3 regions of the Microbacterium sp. LTA6 genome follow, and region 3 is predicted to be linked to each of the others. Evidence: predicted binding sites of a transcription regulator. Region 3 holds the regulator's gene; each other region holds the start of a gene.
What was found. The regulator LexA, encoded in region 3, represses DNA repair genes until DNA is damaged. The targets are predictions, from matches to a motif close to TCGAACANNTGTTCGA.
Positions count from the first base shown of each region.

Region 1: a site for LexA is predicted at 5,961-5,976, ahead of LTA6_RS17635 (DUF222 domain-containing protein). Genes of this name have one in related genera too.
Region 2: a site for LexA is predicted at 4,945-4,960, ahead of recA (recombinase RecA). Genes of this name have one in related genera too.

Region 1 is NZ_CP147855.1:3,677,183-3,684,948, forward strand. Features, by position in the region: gene LTA6_RS17605 (TIGR00730 family Rossman fold protein) at 1-608, opposite strand, end outside; gene LTA6_RS17610 (proline--tRNA ligase) at 687-2,444, opposite strand; gene LTA6_RS17615 (isocitrate lyase/phosphoenolpyruvate mutase family protein) at 2,502-3,272, opposite strand; gene LTA6_RS17620 (hypothetical protein) at 3,367-3,633, opposite strand; gene LTA6_RS17625 (NAD(P)/FAD-dependent oxidoreductase) at 3,660-4,589, opposite strand; gene LTA6_RS17630 (XRE family transcriptional regulator) at 4,667-5,257, shown strand; gene LTA6_RS17635 (DUF222 domain-containing protein) at 6,010-7,353, shown strand; gene LTA6_RS17640 (RNB domain-containing ribonuclease) at 7,417-7,766, shown strand, end outside.
Region 2 is NZ_CP147855.1:3,586,647-3,594,412, forward strand. Features, by position in the region: gene LTA6_RS17185 (dihydrofolate reductase family protein) at 1-308, opposite strand, end outside; gene miaA (tRNA (adenosine(37)-N6)-dimethylallyltransferase MiaA) at 347-1,270, opposite strand; gene miaB (tRNA (N6-isopentenyl adenosine(37)-C2)-methylthiotransferase MiaB) at 1,302-2,849, opposite strand; gene LTA6_RS17200 (regulatory protein RecX) at 2,932-3,693, opposite strand; gene recA (recombinase RecA) at 3,696-4,748, opposite strand; gene LTA6_RS17210 (DUF3046 domain-containing protein) at 5,018-5,242, opposite strand; gene LTA6_RS17215 (helix-turn-helix domain-containing protein) at 5,261-5,569, opposite strand; gene LTA6_RS17220 (CinA family protein) at 5,738-6,226, opposite strand; gene pgsA (CDP-diacylglycerol--glycerol-3-phosphate 3-phosphatidyltransferase) at 6,223-6,816, opposite strand; gene LTA6_RS17230 (DNA translocase FtsK) at 6,816-7,766, opposite strand, start outside.
Region 3 is NZ_CP147855.1:2,810,309-2,818,074, reverse strand. Features, by position in the region: gene LTA6_RS13305 (histidinol-phosphate transaminase) at 1-998, opposite strand, end outside; gene LTA6_RS13300 (LysM peptidoglycan-binding domain-containing protein) at 1,082-1,444, opposite strand; gene lexA (transcriptional repressor LexA) at 1,729-2,415, shown strand; gene metE (5-methyltetrahydropteroyltriglutamate--homocysteine S-methyltransferase) at 2,497-4,809, opposite strand; gene LTA6_RS13285 (methylenetetrahydrofolate reductase) at 4,831-5,775, opposite strand; gene LTA6_RS13280 (S9 family peptidase) at 5,972-7,766, shown strand, end outside.

The sequences.
Region 1 (7,766 bases), 870 kb from region 3:
ACGATCGGCATCGGTTCGGCCTTGCCGGTCTGCTGCAGGGTGAGCAGCTCGAACATCTCGTCCATCGTTCCGAATCCGCCAGGGAGGCAGATGAAACCGAGGGACTCCTTGATCAGCATGAGCTTGCGAGTGAAGAAATACTTCATCTGCACGATGTGCGAGTCATCCGCCATCACGTCCGAGGGCTTCTCCTCGAACGGGAGACGGATCGACACTCCGATGGCGCGCTCCGTGCCTGCACCTTCGGCGGCCGCCTGCATGATCCCAGGACCGGCTCCGGTGACCACCATCCACCCCTGGTCTGCGAGGGCGGAAGCGACACCTCGAGCCTGCTCGTAGAGCGGATCGTCGTGCCGCGTGCGCGCAGAGCCGAACACCGTCACCTTGGGGATCTTCGAGTACGGCTGGAACAGGCGGAACGCATCGCGCATCTCCGCGAGCGCGGCCGACGCGATCTTCAGGTCGAGGCGCGATGTGCCGTCCTGGCCGAGCAGCACTCCGCTGCGCAGAATCCTGGTGATCAGGGACCGGTTGGTGCGGATTCCTGCTTCGTCCAGGACCTTCGCAAGTTCAGCATCCAGGGCATCCGAGGTCAGCGCGTCGCTCATGACCCCAGCCTGTCACGTCCTCCGGCGACAGGAGCGAGCGACCCGCAGACCCTCGGCGCGATGCCGAGGGTCTCGCCCTCAGCGCGCCGAGAGCCCGGCGACAGCCTCGGCGACCGACACGGTCTCCCGCTCGCCGGTGCTGCGATCCCACAGCTCGACCTGGCCGTCTGCGGCACCTCGTCCGACGATGACGATCTTCGGTACGCCGACGAGCTCCGCATCGCCGAACTTCACGCCGGGCGAGACCTTGGGGCGGTCGTCGTAGAGCACGTCGAGGCCCGCCGACTCGAGCTGGGCCGCGATGCCCTCCGCGACGTCGAATGCGACCTGATCGCGCCCTGCGGCGACCACGTGCACATCGAACGGGGCGACGGACGCCGGCCAGATGAGGCCCTTGTCATCGTTGTGCAGCTCGGCGATGATCGCGAGGATGCGGGTGACGCCAATTCCGTACGAACCCATCGTGACGGTGACCAGCTTGCCGTTCTCGTTCAGGACCTTCAGGCCCAGCGTCTCGGCGAAGAAGCGTCCGAGCTGGAAGACGTGGCCGATCTCCATGCCACGGGCGAGCTCGACCGGACCCGATCCGTCGGGGGCCGGGTCGCCGGCGCGGACGTTCGCGATCTCGATGATGCCGTCGGCGACGAAATCGCGGCCGGCGATGACCGAGTGCGCGTGCTTCTCGTCCATGTTCGCGCCGGTGATCCAGCTCGTCCCCTCGGAGACGCGGGGGTCCACGAGGTAGCGGATTCCGGTGGCGGACTCCTCGCCGAGCACGGCGCCGGTCAGCGACCACGGACCGATGTAGCCCTTGACCAGGAGCGGGTTGTTCTCGAAATCGTCTTCGTTGGCGGTGGAGACCTCTGCGGGAGCGAAGGCGACCTCGGCTCGCTTCTCGTCGACCTCTCGGTCGCCGGGGATACCGACGATCACCAGCTCACGCGTGCCGTCGACATGGGTGAGGGCGAGCACGACATTCTTCAGCGTGTCTGCCGCGGTGTACTCCCCCTCGAGGTTCGCGTTGCAGTGCGCGACCAGGGTGTCGATCGTGGGAGTGTTCGGGGAGTCGAAGATCACCGGCGCGGCATCCGCGTCGAAGGCGATCGCGTCAGGCACGGCTGTCGTGAAGGCCTCGACGTTGGCGGCGTAGCCGCCGGCAGAACGCACGAAGGTGTCTTCACCGACGGGAGTCGGGTGCAGGAACTCCTCGCTGCGCGCGCCGCCCATCAGACCGTTGTCGGCCGCGACGATCACGTATTCGAGGCCGAGCCGCTGGAAGATCCGCTCGTAGGCATCGCGCTGAGACTGGTAGCTGACCTCGAGCCCGGCATCCGATGCATCGAACGAGTAGGCATCCTTCATCGTGAATTCGCGCCCGCGCAGCAGACCGGCGCGGGGGCGCGCCTCGTCGCGGTACTTGTCCTGGATCTGATAGATCGTCAGCGGCAGATCCTTGTAGGAGGAGTAGAGGTCCTTCACCAGGAGGGTGAACATCTCCTCGTGGGTCGGCGCGAGCAGGTAGTCGGCGCCCTTGCGGTCCTGCAGACGGAAGATGCCGTCGCCGTAGGACTCCCACCGGCCGGACTGTTCGTAGGGATCGCGGGGCAGCAGCGCGGGAAAATGCACTTCCTGCGCACCGGCATTCGCCATCTCATCACGGACGATGCTCTCGATCTTCGCCTTGACCTTCAGCCCCAGCGGAAGCCACGTGAAGACGCCGGGCGCGGCGCGACGGATGTAGCCGGCGCGCACGAGCAGACGGTGGCTGGTGACCTCCGCGTCGGCGGGATCTTCGCGGAGCGTACGGAGGAAGAAGTTCGAAAGACGAGTGACCACGGGCCAAGTCTAGTGACCCGTGGCACCCGTCCTCGTTGAGTGCGGAGCAGCCGTAGCTCAGTTGAGCGCGGGGAGCCCTGTGGGCACGACGCCGCCTGCGTACAGGCTCGAGGCCAAGTCCTGAAGAGCGGTCAGGGCGACGCGTTGCGGAAGCGGACCGAACGAGATCCGCGCCACTCCGAGCGTTTCGTACGCGGATGCAGCGAGAGCGCCGGGGACTCCGATCACGCTGATCTTTCGCTCCCCGATGCCGTCGACGAGCTGGCGGGTCACGTTCGCGTCGAGCAGACCCGGCACGAAGATGCAGGTCGCACCGGCGTCGAGGTAGGCACGTCCGCGCTGGATCGCGTCGGCGATGCTCTCCTCGATCGGGCGATGCCCCGCGCGGACGAAGGCGTCGGTGCGGGCGTTGAGCACGAAGGGAACACCCTCGGCCTCTGCTGCCTTGACGACCGCTTCGACGTTCGCCACGGATTCGTCCAGCGGCTTGAGGCGATCCTCGATGTTCGCACCGACGACTCCTGCGGCGATCGCCAGGCGTGTGGTCTCCCCCGCGTCACCGTAGCCGTCGTCGAGGTCGGCCGTCACCGGGAACTCCACGGCCGCAGCGATACGGCCGACCATGTCGAGCATGATGTCGCGCGGAATGCTGCCGTCGGCGTATCCGAAGGTCGCGGCGATTCCGTGGCCCGCCGTGGCGATCGCCGTGGTCTCGGGAAGGCCGGCGACGGCTCGCGCCGACACGACATCCCACACGTTGATGACACGGAGGATCTCTGGTGCCTCATAGAGTCCGACAAGGGCCTGAGCTTTGGATGCTGTGGTCATGCGTCAACGCTAACGCGGCTCGGCGGGTTGCGGGGTGGATGACCGGTCTTCGGCCGGCGGCCTCGGTCTGCGGTCGTCGGCCTTCAGCCGGCGGTCAGCGGCGTGCCCGGCGGACCAGCGCGCCATACGCGCGCATGAGCTGCGGCACGACGAGATAGACGGCCAGCGGAACGACGACGATCGTCAGGACGAACGCGCGGAGCACGGGGTGCCACCCCTCGGCGAAGGGCGCGATGGCGAAGAAGCCGAGGGTGACGAGCGGGAAGATGGCGAGCCAGGTGATGATCGCCCGTACATGCACGGACGGCGGGCGTGGGGCGTCGACCGGGGGCGCGATCTCGGTGGGGGCAGACTGGGACATGGGGGCCTTTCGGTGGTTGTCGGAGTTCACGCCGCGGCGGCGGCGTCGAGATTCAGTTGCAGAAGCCATCCGTTGATGGCGATGGCGGCGGCGCTTCCGGCACCCGCTGCGGTGATGACCTGAGCTGTGGGGGTGACGACGTTGCCCGCAGCCCAGATGCCGGGGACGCTGGTGTGGCCGAAGCCGTCCGTGCGGATGAGTCCACTGGTGTCGTCGACGTCGCAGCCGAGGGTTCGCAGGAGTCCGTCGCGTGGGCGTTGACGCGGTGCGATGAACACCGCGTCACAGTCGACGACCTCACCATCGGTGAGGGCGATCCCATCCAAGCCCCCATCATCACCCGGCAGATGAGACACGGTTCCGTCCACCACCTGCACGCCGAACGATGCGAGTCGATGCCGCTCCGTCTCGGAGAGTTCGATTCCGTTCGTGATGAACGAGACGCGGTCGCTGTAACTGCGCAGCAACGCCGCCTGCTTGATGGACATCTCGCGGATAACCCCGCCGACGACGGCGATATTCCGCCCCAGGACCTCATGGCCGTGGCAGTACGGGCAGTGATGCACGAGGGTGCCCCACCGCTCACGCACCCCGGGGAGGTCGGGCAGCTCATCGACGAGACCCGTGGCGATCATGATCGCCCGCGTTTTCTCGCTACGCGTCTCTGTCGAAACGACGAAGGTCCCGTCGCTTTCACGATCGATCCTCGTCACGTCGGCATGGCGAACGGATGCGCCGTACCGTGCCAGTTCGTCACCGCCCGCCGCGAGAAACTCGGCGGGCGAGAGGCCGTCGCGAGAGACGAAGCCGTGCATGTGAGGCGCCGGCGCATTCCGCTGTTTCCCGCCGTCGATCAACAGCACATCCACCTGCGCTCTGGCGAGCACGAGTCCCGCGCTGAGGCCAGCCGCTCCGCCCCCGATGATGATGACGTCGTGGCGATCGTTTGTGTTCATACGGCCAGACTGGCCGCGCTCACCCTGAAGTCGGGAATCCTGTTGCCGAAAGTGGAACGGCGTGCTTTGCTCGACGGGTGAGCACGACGCAACGCATCGAGACCGAACTCAGCCAAGTCGCTCCGAGGCTTCGCCAGGCGCGCCAGAAGAGAGGCATGACGCTCGAGGAACTGGCGGTGGAGACCGGCATCTCCAAGAGCACACTCTCCCGTCTCGAATCAGGCCAGCGCCGACCGAGCCTTGAGCTCCTGCTTCCGGTCGTCGCAGCCCTGTCGGTGCCGTTCGACGAGATCGTCCGCTCCCCTCGCGTCGATGATCCTCGCGTGACGCCGCGAGCGACGCGAGCGGACGGAAGAACTCTCACTCGATTGTCTGCTTCGAAGGGCGAACCGCAGGCGTTCAAGATCACCATCCCCGCAACGGACCGGCAACCGGTGCTTCGCACGCACACCGGCTACGAGTGGATCTACGTCTTGGACGGTCGGCTCCGACTCATCCTCGGTGACCACGACGTCGTGATGGGCCCCGGTGAAGTCGCGGAGTTCGACACCAAGAACCTGCACTGGTTCGGCTCGACCGGCGCAGGACCCGTCGAGATCCTCAGTTTGTTCGGCAAGCACGGGGAGCGGATGCACGTACGAGCGCGCACGCGCCCGGCTTCGGCCTGATCTGGGTACGGCGATCTCAAATGGTCCTCAAACGGACGCGCCGCGGGGCGTAAGTTGAATCGCCGTTCGGGAACTCACATTCTCTATCTCAGTGAGTGTTGTTCCTGGATGCCGTTAACCGCTCGCCCTAGTCAAGTTAGAGTCGCTGCATGCGAGCGCGTCCGACCGACCCAAGGGACCAGACGTCTCAAGTCGACGATCCGAGCTACCGTGTGTATTTCTGGGCTGATGATGCTGGCACAAAAGAGGAATGGGAGCTCTCGGAGACCGACATCTCCGAGGTGCTGGACTGGATCTCCACGCGCGCAAATGGTCGCTCTCACAGTCTCTGGGCGGTGACGAGATCGGCGGGCCGTGTCTGCTTGATCCGTCTTCGCGGCATCGATCTTGATGCCCGTCGCGACTCCTGGCCGGCCTGGGCTGACGAGGCTCGCTAGCCGTACTATCCGACGGACTCTCCCTGATGCCGTACAGGCACAAGACGAAGGCCGGCGCGAACGGTCCGGTGCGCGCCAAGTCGATCGGTCCCGCGTGAATCCCAGGCGCTATCGAGCCGCAGCCGTGCCCGTGCCTCTCGATCGCGCCACAGACGATCGTTATGACCAACTCGTGTGGCCGACGCGCAATGCGAGACGGTGAGACGGGTGACGGGCGACGGGTGACGGTCTCGCAAGACGGACTGCAGCGCGTCGAAACGCGGTTCCGGAACACTCGTTCTCGTCGAATTCGGGTCGTTATACAGCCGTGGTCTAATGAGCTATTTCCTGGCGCTGATCTGGGGTTGGAATGTCGGTGGCCCCTGGTGTACTGGGGTTATGACGGCGTTGATGGATGCGACAGTGGAGCAGGTGGCGACGCTGGGCGCGCTCACTGATTCTGTCGTCGAGATCGAGCGCACGATCAGCAGCCTGCAGGCGGCGCGGGATGGTCTTCTCGCTCTCGGGTCGCGGTTCGCGCTCGACGTCGCCCAGCAGGGCGGGCATGAGGATTTCGGGGACATGGCGTTGCGGACGGTCGCGGCGGAGATGGGTGCGGCGTTGCGGGTCAGCGACCGGACGGTGCAACGGCGGATGGCGGAAGCCTCGTTTCTGGTGGAGCAGTTCCCGTCGGTGTGGCAGGCGCAGGGTGCGGGGCGGATCAGTGCCTCACACGCCCGAGTGATCATCGACGCCGGCGCACACCTGGACGATGCTGCGGATCGGGATGCGTATGCGGAGCAGATGTTCGGGTTCGCGGAGACGGAGTCCCCGAACCGGGTGGCCCGGATGGCCCGCCGGGTCGCCGAACGCTTCCAACCGCGGTCGATCGATGAGCGCCACCAGGATGCCCGCGACCGGCGCGGCGCGTGGATGAAAGACCGGGCGGATGGGCAGGCGGAGTTCGGGCTGGTTGGCCCGGCCGCGCTCGTGCACGGCGCGTTCGACCGGATCACCGGCATGGCGAAAGGCGTGCAGGGTGCTCCCGGCGGCGACAACGAGGATGCCGCCGATCCACGCACGATCGATCAACTCCGCAGCGACCTCGCCCTCGACCTCCTCCTCACCGGGGCACCCGCCGGTCACGACACCCCCGACGGGCTCCTCGCCACCATCACCGCCCACGTATCCGTGACCGTCCCCGTCACGACACTGATCGGCACCGGGACCACCCCGGCGGAGTTGGACGGGCGGGTCCCGATCGACACCGCCACCGCGAAAGAACTTGCCGGGGCGGCATCCGGGTGGGATCGCATCCTCACCCACCCGATCACCGGGAACCTCCTCGCCGTGGACCGCTACCGGCCCAGTGCGCACCTGACGCGGCACCTGAAAGCACGCGATCAACGCTGCCGATTCCCGACCTGCGGACTCCCCGCCCGAGACTGCGACATCGACCATCATCAAGACGCCGCCCTCGGCGGCGCGACCACCTTAGAGAATCTCGGCGACCTCTGCCGCCGACACCACGTCCTCAAACACCACACCCCGTGGCACGTCGAACAACTCGACACCGGGGTCTACGCCTGGACCAGCCCTACCGGCAAGGTCTACCTCGACCGACCCCCACCCCAGAACACCGTCACCTTCACCGAAGACGACACCCCACCACCCTTCTGACGCCGAGTCGCGCATTCGCGCGCTTCGCCAGGGCATATCGTCGGGGCACATAGTGTGGGTTTCATGCCTCAACGCCGATCACATGTCGCTCCCTCCGCCGCACAGACCGAGCTGGCGGCGGCGCTCGCGACGCTGCGCGAGTCGCTGGATGCGCCTGTGGAGTTCCCGGCATCCGTTCTCGCTGAGGCCGAAGCCGCGACGGCACCGATACCGGAACTCGACTTGCGCGACATCCCCTTCGCAACCCTCGATCCCCTGGGCGCGCGCGATCTGGATCAGGCGTTTCACCTCGAGCGCCACGGCTCCGGCTACACCGTGATGTACGCGATCGCAGACGTGCCCGGCTTCATCACGCCGGGCGGAGGGGTGGATACCGAAGCACGCCGGCGCGGCCAGACGCTGTACGCCGCGGA
Region 2 (7,766 bases), 780 kb from region 3:
ATCTCGGCGTGCACCGCACGGACGTCGCCACGCACGAACCGGACGTCGGCGCCGTCGGGAACGGGCAACTCACGATGCGTGAACACCCAGGTCGGCTGCGCGTACCCCCAGGGCTCGCCTTCGGTGTGGCGAAGCACCCACTCGTAGGTGGACGCCCCCATCGCCAAGGCTCCGATGCTCTTCTCGAACTCGGCGTAGGCCATCGGTCCGTTCTGGTCGATGTCCTGCTTCAGCAGCCAGTCGAGGGAGTGCTCGGCGGTCGCGATGAATCCGTCGAGGCTGGACGCGGTGTAGTAGGAGGTGGTCATGGCTCCAGCGTCGCACCGGCGTCGGACATCCGCCAGGATCAGCGCGCGAGCAGCCCTGCCGGATCGACAGGATGCTCATGCCACTCGAGGTCGGGATAGCGCTTGAACCAGGACACCTGGCGCCTCGCGTAGCGGCGGGTGAGCGACTGTGTCTGCGCGATCGCCTCGGATTCGCTCATCGTTTCGTTGAGCTGTCCGAGGGCCTGCGCGTATCCGATGGCGCGACTGGCGGTCACGCCGTGCTCGAGGCCCTGCTCGCGGAGGGTGACGACCTCGTCGACGAGGCCCGTCGCCCACATACGGTCGACCCGTGCATCGAGTCGCTCGACGAGTTCCGCCCGATCGACACGGAGGCCGATCAGTCGGGTGCGCGGATGCCACACCACCGGCTTCTCAGGAAGGGCAGCGCCATGGGTCTGGGCCCCCTGTTCGATGACTTCGAGTGCGCGGATGATCCGTCGCCCGTTCTTCGGGTCGATCCGCGCGGCCGTCTCCGGATCGAGGACGCGAAGCCGCTCCAGCAGCACTGCTGTCCCGGCTTCCTCGAGCTCATTCTCCAGTCGCGCCCGGACCACCGCGTCACGCGGGGGAAAGCGGAAGTCGAAGACCACGCTGGACACGTACAGTCCGGAGCCGCCCACCAGGATCGCGTCACCGCCGCGAGCGTGGATGTCGGCGATCGCCGCCCGCGCGAGCGGCTGATACCAGGCGACGGCAGCCTCCTCGGTGACCTCGCGCACGTCGAAGAGATGATGCGGGATGCCTCGGCGCTCCTGCGGTGCCAGCTTCGCCGTGCCGATGTCCATGCCGCGATAGAGCTGCATGGCATCGGCGTTCACGACCTCGGCCGGATTGCCGTTCGCTCTGAGTGACTCGGCGAGATCGAGTGCAAGGTCGCTCTTGCCTGTTCCGGTCGCACCGACGATCGCCCAGAGACGCGGACCGTCGGCGGGCGAACCGATCCCTTCGACGGGGCTGGTCACCGAGGTGGAATCAGACACCGATGCGGAGCGTGGGCAGTCCGAGCACGACCGCGCGGGGAGCTCCGTCGCCGGACGGGGCGGGAACCGCGCAAGATTCGGACTGCGAGCGATCCCACGCGTCGCCGCCGCGCGTGCGGCGGATCTGCAGGGGCTTTCCGGTCGGGTCGTCAGCAAGCAGGTGGAACGGCGCGGCGTGGGTGATCGTCACGGTGACGACATCACCGGGACGAGGGAGGTCGGAGCCCGGAGTCACCTCGAAGTGCACGAGGCGGTTGTCCTCGGCCCGACCGGTGAGACGGTGCGTCTCCGCGTCCTTCTTGCCCTCGCCCGTCGACACCAGCACCCGGACCTCGCGACCGACCTGCTTCTGGTTCTCCTCGAGTGAGATGCGCTCCTGCAGGGCGATGAGCCGGTTGTAACGTTCCTGGACGATCTCCTTCGGCACCTGATCTTCCATCGTCGCCGCGGGGGTGCCCTCACGAATGGAGTACTGGAAGGTGAATGCCCCGGAGAACCGCGACTGTTCGACGACGCGCATGGTGTCTTCGAAGTCCTCGTCCGTCTCGCCGGGGAAGCCCACGATGATATCGGTGGTGATCGACGCCAGCGGGATGCGCTCGCGCACGCGGTCGAGGATGCCGAGGAACCGCTCGCTGCGGTACGAGCGGCGCATCGCCTTCAGGATGCGGTCGCTGCCCGATTGCAACGGCATGTGCAGTTGCGGCATCACGGCCTCGGTCTCGGCCATTGCGTCGATCACGTCGTCGGTGAAGGCCGCGGGATGCGGGCTCGTGAACCGGATGCGCTCCAGGCCGTCGATCTCGCCGGCGGCACGCAGGAGCTTTCCGAATGCGTGGCGGTCACCGAACTCGACGCCGTACGAGTTGACGTTCTGTCCGAGGAGGGTGACCTCGATCGCTCCGTCGTCGACGAGGAGGCGGATCTCGTTCAGGATGTCGCCAGGGCGGCGGTCCTTCTCCTTGCCACGCAGGCTCGGCACGATGCAGAACGTGCAGGTGTTGTTGCAGCCGACCGAGATCGACACCCAACCACTGTGCGCCGAGTCCCGCTTGGTCGGCAGCGTCGACGGGAAGACGTCGAGCGACTCCAGGATCTCGAGCTCGGCTTCACCGTTGTGGCGCGCGCGTTCGAGCAGGCCGGGAAGAGAACCCATGTTGTGGGTGCCGAAGACGACGTCGACCCATGGCGCCTTGTCGAGCACGGCCTGCTTGTCCATCTGAGCCAGACAGCCGCCCACAGCGATCTGCATGCCATCTTTGCGACGCTTGACCGACGCGAGGTGCCCGAGAGTGCCGTAGAGCTTGCCCGCAGCGTTGTCGCGCACCGCGCAGGTGTTGATGATGACGACATCGGCCTCGGCGCCGTCGACAGCGCGCACGTACCCAGCGCTCTCCAGGGATCCGGAGAGCCGCTCCGAGTCGTGCACGTTCATCTGGCACCCGAAGGTGCGCACTTCGTAGGATCGCTGTCGGCCGTCGACGTCAATGGCCGCCGACGAAGCGCTGATGATCGTCGGTTCGCTGCGCGGGATAGTCATGGTCATCCCATTGTACGAGCGCTCCGACGTAGAAGCCCTGCGAACGATGCCGCTCCGTGCGCGCCGACTGAATGAAAGGTGTTCAGTCCGAATCCACGAACCGCACACCGGAGGAGGGCTGCCCGAACGACGCCTCGGTCAGCGCGGTGCGTGCGGCCTTCATCGCGACCGAGCCGTTGTACCCCCGCCGGGACAGCTGCCCGACGAGCCGGCGAAGGGCGGTGTCATGATCGAGGCGCGACAATGACCGCGCCTTCGTACGGGCGAAGTCCAACGCGCGTTCGTCGTCATCGTCTGGAACCTCGTCGAGCGCCGCTGCGATGACGTCGCGCGGGATGCCCCGTTGCGCGAGTGCTCGAGACAGCGCCACCCGCCCCAATCCTTTCCGTTCGACACCGGAGATGACGAGGTGTCCGGCGAGGATCGCATCATCCAGGTACCCGCGCCGGCAGAAGTCGTCGATCACGTCGTCGATCTGCGAAGACTCGAGCGAATATCCCTTCAGCACAATTCGGGACTCGGAGACCGAGAGCGATCTGGTGCGCAGTTTTCGAACCAGCGCCTCCTCGGCGACCTTCCGGGTCTCCTCAGGATCAGGGGTCTGACTCTCCGCACCCTCGGCGTCGGATGTTCCCTCTCCCGAATCCGCGTGTGGGTGCAATGCCCGCAGACGCGGAGCCGTGTGCCGCTCTGCGGTGCCGCGAGCGGGATGCCGATCGCTCGGCGCGCCCTGGTCTCGCCCTCCGGAAGACGCCTCCGACGCTCTCTTCGCGCCGAAGAGCGGAATGACGGGGGCGAGACGATCCACGATTCCGCCCGCTTCGCCCCCGTTCTCACCGATCATGATCAGGCCGGTCGACGCTCTGCGAGCTCGTCTGCCGCAGCAGCAGCCGCCGGCGCCGCCGCACCGATACCGAGCTTCTGCTTGATCTGAGTCTCGATCGCCAGAGCGATGTCAGGGTTCTTGAGGAGGAACGTGCGCGCATTCTCCTTGCCCTGACCGAGCTGGTCGCCGTCGTATGTGTACCAGGAGCCCGACTTCTTCACGATGCCGTGCTCGACGCCGAAGTCGATCAGGCTTCCCTCACGGGAAATGCCGATGCCGTACAGGATGTCGAACTCGGCCTGCTTGAACGGCGGAGCCATCTTGTTCTTCACGACCTTGACCCTGGTGCGGTTTCCGACAGCGTCGGTGCCGTCCTTCAGAGTCTCGATACGACGGATGTCGAGCCGCACCGATGCGTAGAACTTCAGCGCCTTGCCGCCGGCAGTCGTCTCCGGCGATCCGAAGAAGACGCCGATCTTCTCACGCAGCTGGTTGATGAAGATCATGGTGGTGTTGGTCTGGTTCAGGCCACCGGTGAGCTTGCGCAGCGCCTGCGACATGAGGCGAGCCTGCAGACCCACGTGCGAGTCGCCCATCTCACCCTCGATCTCGGCACGAGGCACAAGCGCCGCCACGGAGTCGATGACGATGAGGTCGATGGCGCCGGAACGCACGAGCATGTCGGCGATCTCGAGCGCCTGCTCTCCGGTGTCGGGCTGCGAGACGAGAAGGGCATCGATGTCGACGCCGAGCTTCGCCGCGTAGTCGGGGTCGAGCGCGTGCTCGGCGTCGATGAAGGCGGCGATGCCGCCTGCGCGCTGCGCGTTGGCGATCGCGTGCAGCGTGAGCGTCGTCTTACCGGACGACTCAGGGCCGTAGATCTCGACGATGCGGCCACGCGGAAGGCCGCCCACTCCGAGGGCGACGTCGAGGGCGATGGAGCCGGTGGGGATGACGGCGACGGGTGCGCGGTCATCGCTGCCCAGCCGCATGACCGAGCCCTTTCCGAACTGCCGGTCGATCTGAGCGAGGGCTGTTTCCAGGGACTTCTCGCGGTCGGCGGGTGATGGCATGATGTGCTTCCTTCTGCTCGCGTGGTGCCGCCTGTAGGCTGTCGCGGCCGACCCGGCTGGGACGAACTCTCCGACAAGGCGTATGGCTCTGAGCCATGTCTTCACCGTAGGAGGGGCCTCCGACATCGTGTCGGCGAACCCGCGAACTGTGGAGAGACAAGTCTCGAAACCATCTGTGCAGAAGACTACGCCCGCTTCGAACAGATATTCGACGACACGCCGCAATCGGAACGTCGTCGCCCGCACGCATGGATCAGAACGAGATCGAGTCAGCGCTTGCGCGGCTCCAGACGGCCGGCGCCGTAGCGGCGCTCCGGCGGCACATCCATCTCCTCGCAAAGAGCGAGCCAGATGTCACGCGGTGGCAGCCCCAGATCGAGCGCTTCCAGGGCCGTCCGGCCACCGAGAGCGGTGAGCACCAGATCGTTCAGCAACGACGAAGCGCGCCCCGAGAACTCGCCTTCGACGGCGCGAAGAAACTCACTGCGACGCATCGAGGTTCCGGCGTCGACTCAGTGGAGGGAGAGCTGCGGCTCGATCGATGCAACGAGGTCGTCCGGGACGACGTCCGGGAAGACCTGGATTCCCTCAAGGACCGAGATGCGATCGCCTACTTCGCGCATGATCGTCGAGATCGGCACATCGAGTGCATCGGCGACGGACGCGAGGATCTCGCTGGACGCCTCTTTCTGCCCGCGCTCGACCTCACTGAGGTAACCGAGTGCTACCGAGGCTTTGCCCGCTACCTGACGAAGGGTACGGCCCTTCTGCAGGCGGAAGTCCCTGAGCACATCGCCGATTTCCTGTCGAACAAGAATCATCAGAACCCCCTCTCCATCGCCATCCCCGGAATCCTCCGAGGGATCGCCAGTCTAACCCGACCTGACTCCATTAAATCTACTGTTTCTCGCTGTGGTTTCGTTGTGAAGGACCTTGACAAGGGACGTGGTGTGAGCCGCACACCATCGACAACAGCGATCCGATGACTGCTATTCCCGGAGCACGGCCAACGCGGACGAGAGCGCGGCGTCGACCGACTGCTGGCGAACGGCCGCCCGGTCCCCCTCGAAGACGAACATTCGGGAGATCTTGATCCCGGGAGCGACGACGCCGATGTGCACCGTACCCACCGGTTGACCGTCCGGCGAATCCGGTCCGGCGATACCGGTGGTCGCGATGCCGACGTCCGCCGGAAACCCTGCGACCGAGAGCGCACGACGCACGCCGTCAGCCATCTGCAGCGCCACTTGGGGATGCACCGGTCCATGCTCCTCGAGCAGCTCGGCGTCGACCCCGAGCAGCGTGTGCTTGACCGGAGTGGCGTAGGCCACGATGCCTCCGCGGAAGACATCGGAAGCGCCGGGCACGGACACGATCTCCGCCGCGATCGCGCCACCCGTCAGGGACTCGGCGACGCCGAGACTCAGCGCGCGCGCCCGCAGCACCTCGAGAAGCGCAGCGGCGTTCGCCGTCGTCATGAGGTCTGCTGGTCCTGGCGACCACCGCGGACCTGCGCGACGATGTAGTCGACACCGCTGGCCACCGTCAGGACCAGCACGGCGGCCATCAGCACCGCCGTGATGAGAACCCAGATGTCGAGGCCGATCAGCACGTGCAGCGGGAGCAGCGCCCACGACAGCGCGACGCCCTGCACCGCGGTCTTGAGCTTGCCCATCCACGCTGCGGCGACGATGTGCTGTTTCGCCACCATGAAGCGATGGATCGTGATGCCCCACTCCCGGACGAGGATGATCACGACGAACCACCAGCCGAACTCACCGAGCTCGCCGAGCACCGCGAGGCCGATGAATCCGGCACCGGTGAGCAGCTTGTCGGCGATCGGGTCCCACAGCTTGCCGAAGTCGCTGACGATGTCGTACTTGCGCGCCAGGTAGCCGTCGACCCAGTCGGTCGAGATCGCGACGATGAAGAGGACCGCCGCCGTCCACCGAAGGGCGAGATCGGGGATGCCGTACGTGCCGCCGAGAAGGAGCAGGACGAAGAAGACGACCGCAAGGGGGATGCGGGCGATCGTGATCGCGTTCGGCAGCTGCCGGGGAATCGCCATCAGTCGCGACCCGTCAGGCCCCAGGCGTCTTCGTCGCCGTCGCCCTCGGATTCGACGACCGGCAGGCCTGCGAACTGCGCTTCGACAGGATCGACTTCCCGGAAGCCTGAGGCAGGAGCCGGAACAGCGGGTGCAGGAGCAGACGGCGCGTCGTCGCCGCGGAGCTTGGCCATGACATCCGCCAACTGCTCGGCTGTCACCAGCACATCTCGGGCCTTCGACCCTTCGGACGGGCCGACGATCTCTCTGGATTCGAGCAGATCCATCAGGCGTCCGGCCTTGGCGAAGCCGACCCGGAGCTTGCGCTGCAGCATCGAGGTCGAGCCGAACTGCGTCGAGACGATGAGTTCTGCGGCGGCGAGCAGCAGTTCGAGATCGTCGCCGATGTCCTCGTCGACGTCCTTCTTCTTGTGCTCGACGGTCTCCTGCACGTCGGAGCGGTACTCCGGCCGCGCCTGGCGGGTGACGTGTTTGACGACCGCTTCGATCTCTTTCTCATCGACCCAGGCGCCCTGGAGGCGGAACGGCTTGGACGACCCCATCGGCGAGAAGAGCGCGTCGCCCTGCCCGATGAGCTTGTCTGCGCCGGGGCTGTCGAGGATGACACGGCTGTCGGTGACGCTGGTCACGGCGAACGCGAGTCGAGAGGGCACGTTGGCCTTGATCAGACCGGTGACGACGTCGACGCTCGGTCGCTGCGTGGCGAGGACGAGGTGGATGCCGCTGGCACGGGCGAGCTGGGTGATACGGACGATCGAGTCCTCGACATCACGAGGAGCGACCATCATCAGGTCGGCGAGCTCGTCGACGACGACCAGCAGATACGGGTACGGCTTGAGTACACGCTCACTGCCGACCGGCACCTCCACCTCGCCGGCGCGCACCGCGCGGTTGAAGTCGTCGATATGGCGGAAGCCGAACGACGCGAGGTCGTCGTACCGCATGTCCAT
Region 3 (7,766 bases):
ATGCCGACGTCGCGAATGAGGACACCGCGGTCGTAGAGCTGCTGCCAGGTGCGCTTGGGGTCGCTGACCCCGCCGAACAGCACGAAGTTCGACCAGGACTCGTGCGGCGTGTATCCGAGCGCCTCCAGCGTCGCAGTGATGCGATCACGCTGCTCGACGATCTCGTCGACCATGCTCAGCATGATCGCGGAGTTGCGCAGCGCGGCGACGGCCGCCGCCTGCGTGAGCGCGCTCAGGTGATACGGCAGCCGCACCAGTCGCAACGCGTCGATGAAGGCGGGGTCAGCGGCGAGATAGCCGACGCGCGCACCGGCGAAGGCGAACGCCTTGCTCATCGTTCGGGACACGGCAAGACGAGGGCGTCCTTCGAGGAGGGACAACGCGGATGCCGCCTCCTTCGGCGCGAACTCCTGATAGGCCTCATCGACGATGACGACGCCACGCGCAACCTCGTACACGGCTTCGATGACGTCGAGGCCGAGCGGTGTTCCGGTGGGGTTGTTCGGCGAACAGAGGAGGATGACGTCGGGGTCGACCTGTTCGACCTGCGCGACCGCCTCCTCCGGCGTGATCGTGTAGTCCGGCTCCCGCACCCCGGCGATCCACCGCGCACCCGTCCCCTGAGCGATCAGCGGATACATGGAGTAGGTGGGTGCGAACCCGAACGCCGTGCGCCCCGGCCCCGCAAAGGCCTGAAGGATGTGCTGCAGCACCTCATTGGAACCGTTGCCGGCCCAGATCTGATCCGCGTCCAGACCGTGGCCGAGGTACTCGGCGAATCCCTCGCGCAGGGTGGTGAACTCGCGGTCGGGGTATCGGTTCACGTCCCGCAGCGCGACGGCGATGTCGTCGAGGATGTCGCTGGCCACCTCATCGGGCACCGGGTGCGTGTTCTCGTTGACGTTGAGGGCGATCGGAAGCGGTGCCTGCGGTGCGCCGTACGGGGTGAGCCCGCGAAGATCGTCACGCAGCGGCAGGTCGTCGAGAGAGGCGGTCACCCCTCCCATGCTAGAACGCTGCGAGCCTCTGTGCTCATCCGGTGACGCCAGGTTTCCCGTCGGCTCACCGGTCCCACCGAACGTCAGTGGGAGAACTGGGCGGGAATCGCGAGTTCCTGCCCGATCTGGAGCATGCCGTCCTGCAGCAGGTTGAGTCGGGAGATCTCTCCGATGACATCGCGGGGATCGGCGTCCGGGGCGACGTCTCCGGCGATCGACCACAGGGTGTCGCCCGGCATCACCGTCACCGTCTCGAAGGTGGCGGTTGCGACGCTCTCACCCGAGGCGATCGCACCCCCACCGCTGATCGCCGCGAAGGCGATGCCGACGGCGAGCGGGAGAGCAGCGACTGCGAGGAGCAGACGACGACCGCGAACCGTCAGCCGAAGCCGCGTCGCCGGGCGTGCCGGGATGACTGCCGCATTGCTGAAGGTGATGGTGCTCATCTCTTACTCCCTGTGCTCTCGCCCCGCGAAACGGGGGAAGTTGGCGTAGCGTTCGCATTCTCGCCTCGGCCGGGAGCCGTGAATGCGAAGCTACGTTCCGAAGATATCTTCGAGTTCGAACATCTGTCAAGCGTTCTTCGAAATAGAGTTCGAGAATCGGGCGACACGCTCGAACAGATCTTCCACATCGGCCCGATTCTCGGATACGGTTTCGATAGGAACACCCCACCACGGGCCACCGACATTCGAAGAGCAGCGTCGGATTCGCCTACTGAAGGAGCACCATGAGCGAGAACTCAGCCCCCGAGTCAGAGGCACCGCGAACGCGCCGTCGGAAGAGCCTCAGCCCGAAGCAGATGGCGATCCTCGAGGTCATCCAGACGTCGATCGCCAGCCATGGTTACCCGCCGAGCATGCGCGAGATCGGCGATGCCGTCGGCCTCAAGTCGCTCTCCAGCGTCACTCATCAGCTCGGACAACTGGAGCTCAGCGGTTACCTGCGCCGCGACCCGGGCAAGACCCGCGCGATGGAGGTGCTCATCGACCTCCCCGGTCAGAGCGGCGAGAACCCTGCTGACGCGATGACACCGGTGGGCGATGCGGCGATGGTGCCTCTGGTCGGTCGTATCGCGGCCGGTGTGCCGATCACCGCCGATCAGCAGGTCGAGGAGATATTCCCGCTCCCCCGCCAACTCGTCGGCAAGGGCGATCTGTTCATGCTCAAGGTGTCCGGCGAATCGATGATCGACGCCGCGATCTGCGACGGCGACTGGGTCGTCATCCGCTCGCAGAACAGCGCGGAGAACGGCGAGATCGTCGCGGCGATGCTCGACGGTGAGGCGACCGTGAAGACGTTCCGCCAGCGCGACGGTCATACCTGGCTGCTCCCCCGCAACTCCTCCTTCGAGCCGATCCTCGGCGATGAGGCCACCGTGCTCGGCAAGGTCGTCGCGGTGCTGCGCGCGGTCTGAGCATCCGGCATCCACTCGCTGGAAACGCAAGAACCGCTCTCCCCAGGCTTCGGGGAGAGCGGTTCTTGCGTTTCAACGACGTCAGGCCGTGACGTTCACGTCCTCGCGCACGCGACGAGTGGCCTCGACGATGTTGCGCAGCGACTCGGTCGTCTCGGCGTAGCCGCGGGTCTTCAGGCCGCAGTCCGGGTTGACCCAGAGCTGACGCGTCGGGATCTCCTCGACGGCACGGCGCAGCAGCGCTTCGATCTCCGATGTGCTCGGAACGCGCGGCGAGTGGATGTCGTACACGCCAGGGCCGATGCCGTGGTCGAAGCCGACCTCGGCGATGTCGGTGACGACCTCCATGCGGCTGCGTGCCGCCTCGATCGAGGTGACATCGGCGTCGAGGGCACGGATCGCATCGATCACGACGCCGAACTCCGAGTAACAGAGGTGCGTGTGGATCTGCGTGCCAGCGGCCGCGCCACCCGTGGACAGGCGGAAAGATGCCACCGACCAGTCCAGGTATGCAGCCTGGTCGGCCTGCTTCAGCGGCAGCAGCTCGCGCAGTGCCGGCTCGTCGACCTGGATGATCTCGATGCCGGCGGTCTCGAGGTCGGCGATCTCCTCGCGGAGCGCCAGCGCGACCTGGTTGGCGGTCTCGCCCAGCGGCTGGTCGTCGCGCACGAACGACCACGCCAGGATCGTGACCGGTCCGGTGAGCATGCCCTTCATGTGCTTCACGGTCAGGGACTGCGCGTACGAGGACCAGTCGACCGTGATCGGGGCAGGACGCGACACGTCGCCCCACAGGATCGACGGGCGGGTCGCCCGCGACCCGTAGGACTGCACCCAGCCGTTCTCGGTGACCGCGAAGCCGTCGAGGTTCTCGGCGAAGTACTGCACCATGTCGTTGCGCTCCGGCTCGCCGTGCACCAGCACGTCGAGACCGAGCTCCTCCTGCAGCGAGACGACGCTGTCGATCTCGCGCCGCAGGAAGTCCTCGTAGTCCTCCTGCGGGAGCTCGCCACGCCCGTACTGCGCGCGCGCCCGGCGGATGTCGCCGGTCTGCGGGAACGAGCCGATCGTGGTGAGCGGCAGAGCCGGCAGCCCCAGCGCCTCCTGCGCCGTCTCGCGCTCCTCGTACGAGACCCGCGAGAAGTCGGCCTCGCTGAGCTCGCGCTGCCGGACCAGTCCGTCGCGGACGCCGGGTGCGCTCAGACGGTCCTCGAGTGCAGCGGATGCCGCAGCGAGCTCATCCTCGATCGCAGCGCGGCCCTGGCCGAGGCCACGGGCGAGAACGACGACCTGCTCGACCTTCTGATCCGCGAACGCGAGCCAGGAGACCAGGCGAGCGTCGAGCTTGGTCTCGTCCGCGACATTGTGCGGCACGTGCAGCAGCGAGGTCGAGGTGGATGCGGCGACCGCAGCAGCGCCGAGCCCGCGGAGGGCTTCCAGCTTGTCGTAGGCCGCCGCGAGGTCGCCGCGCCAGATGTTGTGGCCGTCGATGACGCCGCCGACGAGGGTCTTGCTCTCGAGTCCGGCAGCTGCCGTCGGCACACCGCCGCGGACGAGGTCGACGGCGATCGCCTCGACGGGCGCAGCGGCGAGCACGGGGAACACCTCGCCGAGCTCGGCGTAGGGTGCGGCGACGAGGATCGACGGACGCTCGGTCGCGCCGCCGAGCACCGCGAGCGCACGGGCTGCGGCATCGGAGAGCTGCGCGACGGATGCGGGAAGCGACTCGCTGACCAGCGCGGGCTCGTCGAGCTGCACCCATTCGGCGCCGGCATCCTTCAGGCGTGCCAGGAGCTCGACATAGACCGGGAGCAGGTCGTCGAGACGGGACAGCGGGTCAAAGCCCTCGGGGGCGTCATCCGACGCCTTGGCGAGAGCAAGCAGCGTCACCGGACCCACGACAACGGGACGGGTCACGAAGCCGGCGGCGACGCCCTCGGCCACCTCACGCACGAGGCGGTCGCTGGAGAGCGAGAAGGCCGTCTCCGGCCCGATCTCCGGCACCAGGTAGTGGTAGTTCGAGTCGAACCACTTCGTCATCTCGAGCGGCGCGCGCTCCCCCTCGCCGCGGGCGATGGTGAAGTACGCGGGCAGGCCGATCGTGCCGTCTGCAGCGCGCAGGCCCTCGAAACGGGTCGGGATCGCGCCAACCGTGACGGCGGCGTCGAGCACCTGGTCGTAGTACGAGAACGACTCGGGGATGGCGGAGTCGGTGCGGCCGAGGCCCAGTGCAGCGAGCCGCTCGCGGGTCGTAGCCCGCAGCTCTGCGGAGGTGCGCGCGAGTTCCTGCTCGTCGATGCGGCCGGCCCAGAACGACTCGATGGCCTTCTTGAGTTCGCGGCGGCGACCGATACGGGGGTAGCCGAGGATGGTTCCCTCGGGGAATGCAGTCATGGTCTTTCCTTTCGGCGGGGTCTAGTGGCGCAGGGCCGGGAGGATGCCGGCTTCTGCGAGGACGGTGAGGACGGTGTCGTGCTGGTTGAAGGCATAGAGGTGCACGCCGGGCGCGCCGCCGGCGACGACCTCGCGGGCGAGACGCGCGGCCCATTCGATCCCGATCTCGCGGCGGCCCTCGGGGGTCGGCTCGACCTCGAGCGCGATGGCGAGCTCGCTGGGCAGGTCTTCCCCGGTGAGTTCCAGCACACGGGCGAGACGCACGTGCGAAGTGATCGGCATGATGCCGGGGAGGATCGGGATCGTGACGCCGGCAGCGCGAGCGCGTTCGACGAAGGCCAGGTAGTCGTCGGCATGGAAGAAGAGCTGCGTGATCGCGAAGGTCGCCCCAGCCGCCTGCTTGGCAAGCAGCGCCTCGACGTCCTGCGTGCGATGCGTCGCACGCGGATGCCCCTTCGGGAATGCGGCGACGGCGATGTTGACCTTTCGCCGCGGGTCGACCCTGGCTGCGCCAGGGAAGCCCGGAACCGGAGCCTCTTCGTAAGGCGCTCGTTCCGCCTGCACCCGGTCGATGAGCTGCACCAGCTGCGCCGCGCTCTCCAGGTCCCCGAGAAACGCCTCCGTCTGCCCCTGCGGCGGGTCGCCGCGCAGAGCGAGGAAGCTGAGGATGCCGGCATCCAGGAACTCCCGGATCAGGCGCGCTGCCCCCGCGTAGGTGTTCCCGACGCAGGTGAGGTGCGCGAGCGGTTCGACGTCGGTGTGGGCGCGGATGTAGCGGAGGACATCAAGGGATCGTCCGCCGGTCGATCCGCCGGCGCCGTACGTGACGGAGAGGAACTCCGGGCCGGCGGCGGCGAGCTGCCGCACCGTCTCGTGCAGGGCCTCTTCGCTCGACTCCGAGCGCGGCGGGTAGAGCTCGAAGGAGAACGGCACACGAGTGGCGCCGGGGGTGAATTCCTCGGGCATCTTCTCTCCTGAGTGGCAGACGGACATAGCAGCCGCGCGCGACAGGGCAGGCCTGTCGTTCACGGGCGGGTGCCGGGCTCGGCTGTCGCACCACGCTCGAGGTGAATCGGGCGTTTCCAGCAAGGTAGAACAGCCGACCCGTTCCGCGCACGCGACCACGACACACGACGTCACACTGCCGACCTAAGCTCGATGCATGGCGACTCCGTACGGCTCCTGGCCCTCCCCCTTCTCGGCAGCGGATGTCGCGGCATCCGCCCCGCGCATCGACGGCGCCCTCTTCGTGGGCGACGAGATCTGGTGGGGAGAGTCGGTGCCCGCCGAGGGCGGCCGCGTCACCGTCCGCAGCTCGACCGGCCGAGAGGTGCTGCCCGCCCCGTGGAACGCGCGTTCCCGCGTGCACGAGTACGGCGGCGGCGCCTGGACGGCGGATGCCGATGGCACCCTGTACTTCGTCGATGCGGGCGATCAGCGGGTACGCCGGCTCGCACCGGGCGCCGAGCCCGAGCCCTTGACCGCGGCCGGTGCACGGTACGGCGGACTGAGCCTGCAGCGCGGGCGACTGCTGGCCGTGCAGGAGGACCTGCGGTCAGAGCCCCACACCCGCGCGATCGTCGAGATCCCGCTCGATGGCTCGGCGGCCGCAGACGACGACACGGTGCGAGTGGTCGCGAGCGGTCCCGGCTTCTTCGCGCACCCCGCGCTCTCTCCCGATGGTTCACGGCTCGCCTGGGTCGAGTGGAGCACCGATCGGATGCCGTGGGAGCACGCGTCACTCGTGATCGCCGCGCTCGACGCCGGCACGCGCGTCGACGTGCCGACCAACGCCGCACTGCAACCGGAGTGGGTCAGCGATTCGCAACTGCTCTTCGCGGACGATCCGACTGGACGGTGGGGGGTGCAGCGACTGACGCTCGACGGCGCAGCTCTCTCCGCGGCTCCCGAGCCGATCGCGCCGGCGGACGCCGACACCGGCTACGGCCTCTGGGTGCTCGGCAATCGCTGGTACCAGCCCCTGCCCGACGGCCGGATCGTCGCGGTGCGGACGAACGGGCGTGATGAAGTCGTCCTGATCGACCTCGACGGCGATGCACGCCGACTCGACGTGCCCGCCGATGCGCACGTCAGCGTCGACGACGTCTCCGGCTCACGCGTGCTCCTCTCCGGCGGGGGTTCGGGGACCGAGGCCGGTCTGTGGTCCGTCGACATCGACTCCGGCGAGGTCGTCGCCGTCCGCGGCGGACGCGCCCTTGACGACCGATGGATGCCGCCGGCCCGCGCGGTCTCGTTCGACGGGCCGAGCGGCCCGGTGCACGCCTTCGACTACGCGCCCGCGCACCCGGATGCATCCGCCGACTCCGGCGACCTCCCGCCGTACGTCGTGCTGGTGCACGGCGGACCGACCGCACACGCGTCGGGCGCGGCATCCGCCGCCATCGCGTTCTACACGAGCCGAGGGATCGGTGTGCTGGACGTGAATTACGGCGGCTCCACCGGCTATGGTCGCGCCTACCGCGAGCGGCTGGACGGCGCCTGGGGCGTCGCCGACGTCGACGACGTGCTGGCCGCGGCGCGCGGGCTCGCGGCATCCGGCGCTGCTGATCCGCAGCGCATCGCCATCCGCGGCGGTTCTGCCGGGGGCTGGACCGTGCTGTGCGCACTGGTGCGGGGCGGGGTCTTCGCCGCGGGCATCAGCCGCTACGGTGTCGGCGACCTGCGCATGATCGCCGAAGACACGCACGACTTCGAGAAGCACTACCTCAACGGGCTCGTCGGGCCGCTCCCGGAACTCGAGCAGGTCTACATCGACCGCTCACCGCTCACGCACACCGACCGGATCGATGTCCCGGTGCTCCTGCTGCAGGGCGCGGACGACCTCGTCGTGCCGCCATCGCAGTCCGAGGCGATCCGCGACGCGCTGGCCGCGCGTGGGATCGCGCACGAGTACGTGCTCTATCAGGGCGAGGGGCATGGCTTCCGTAGGGCGGAGA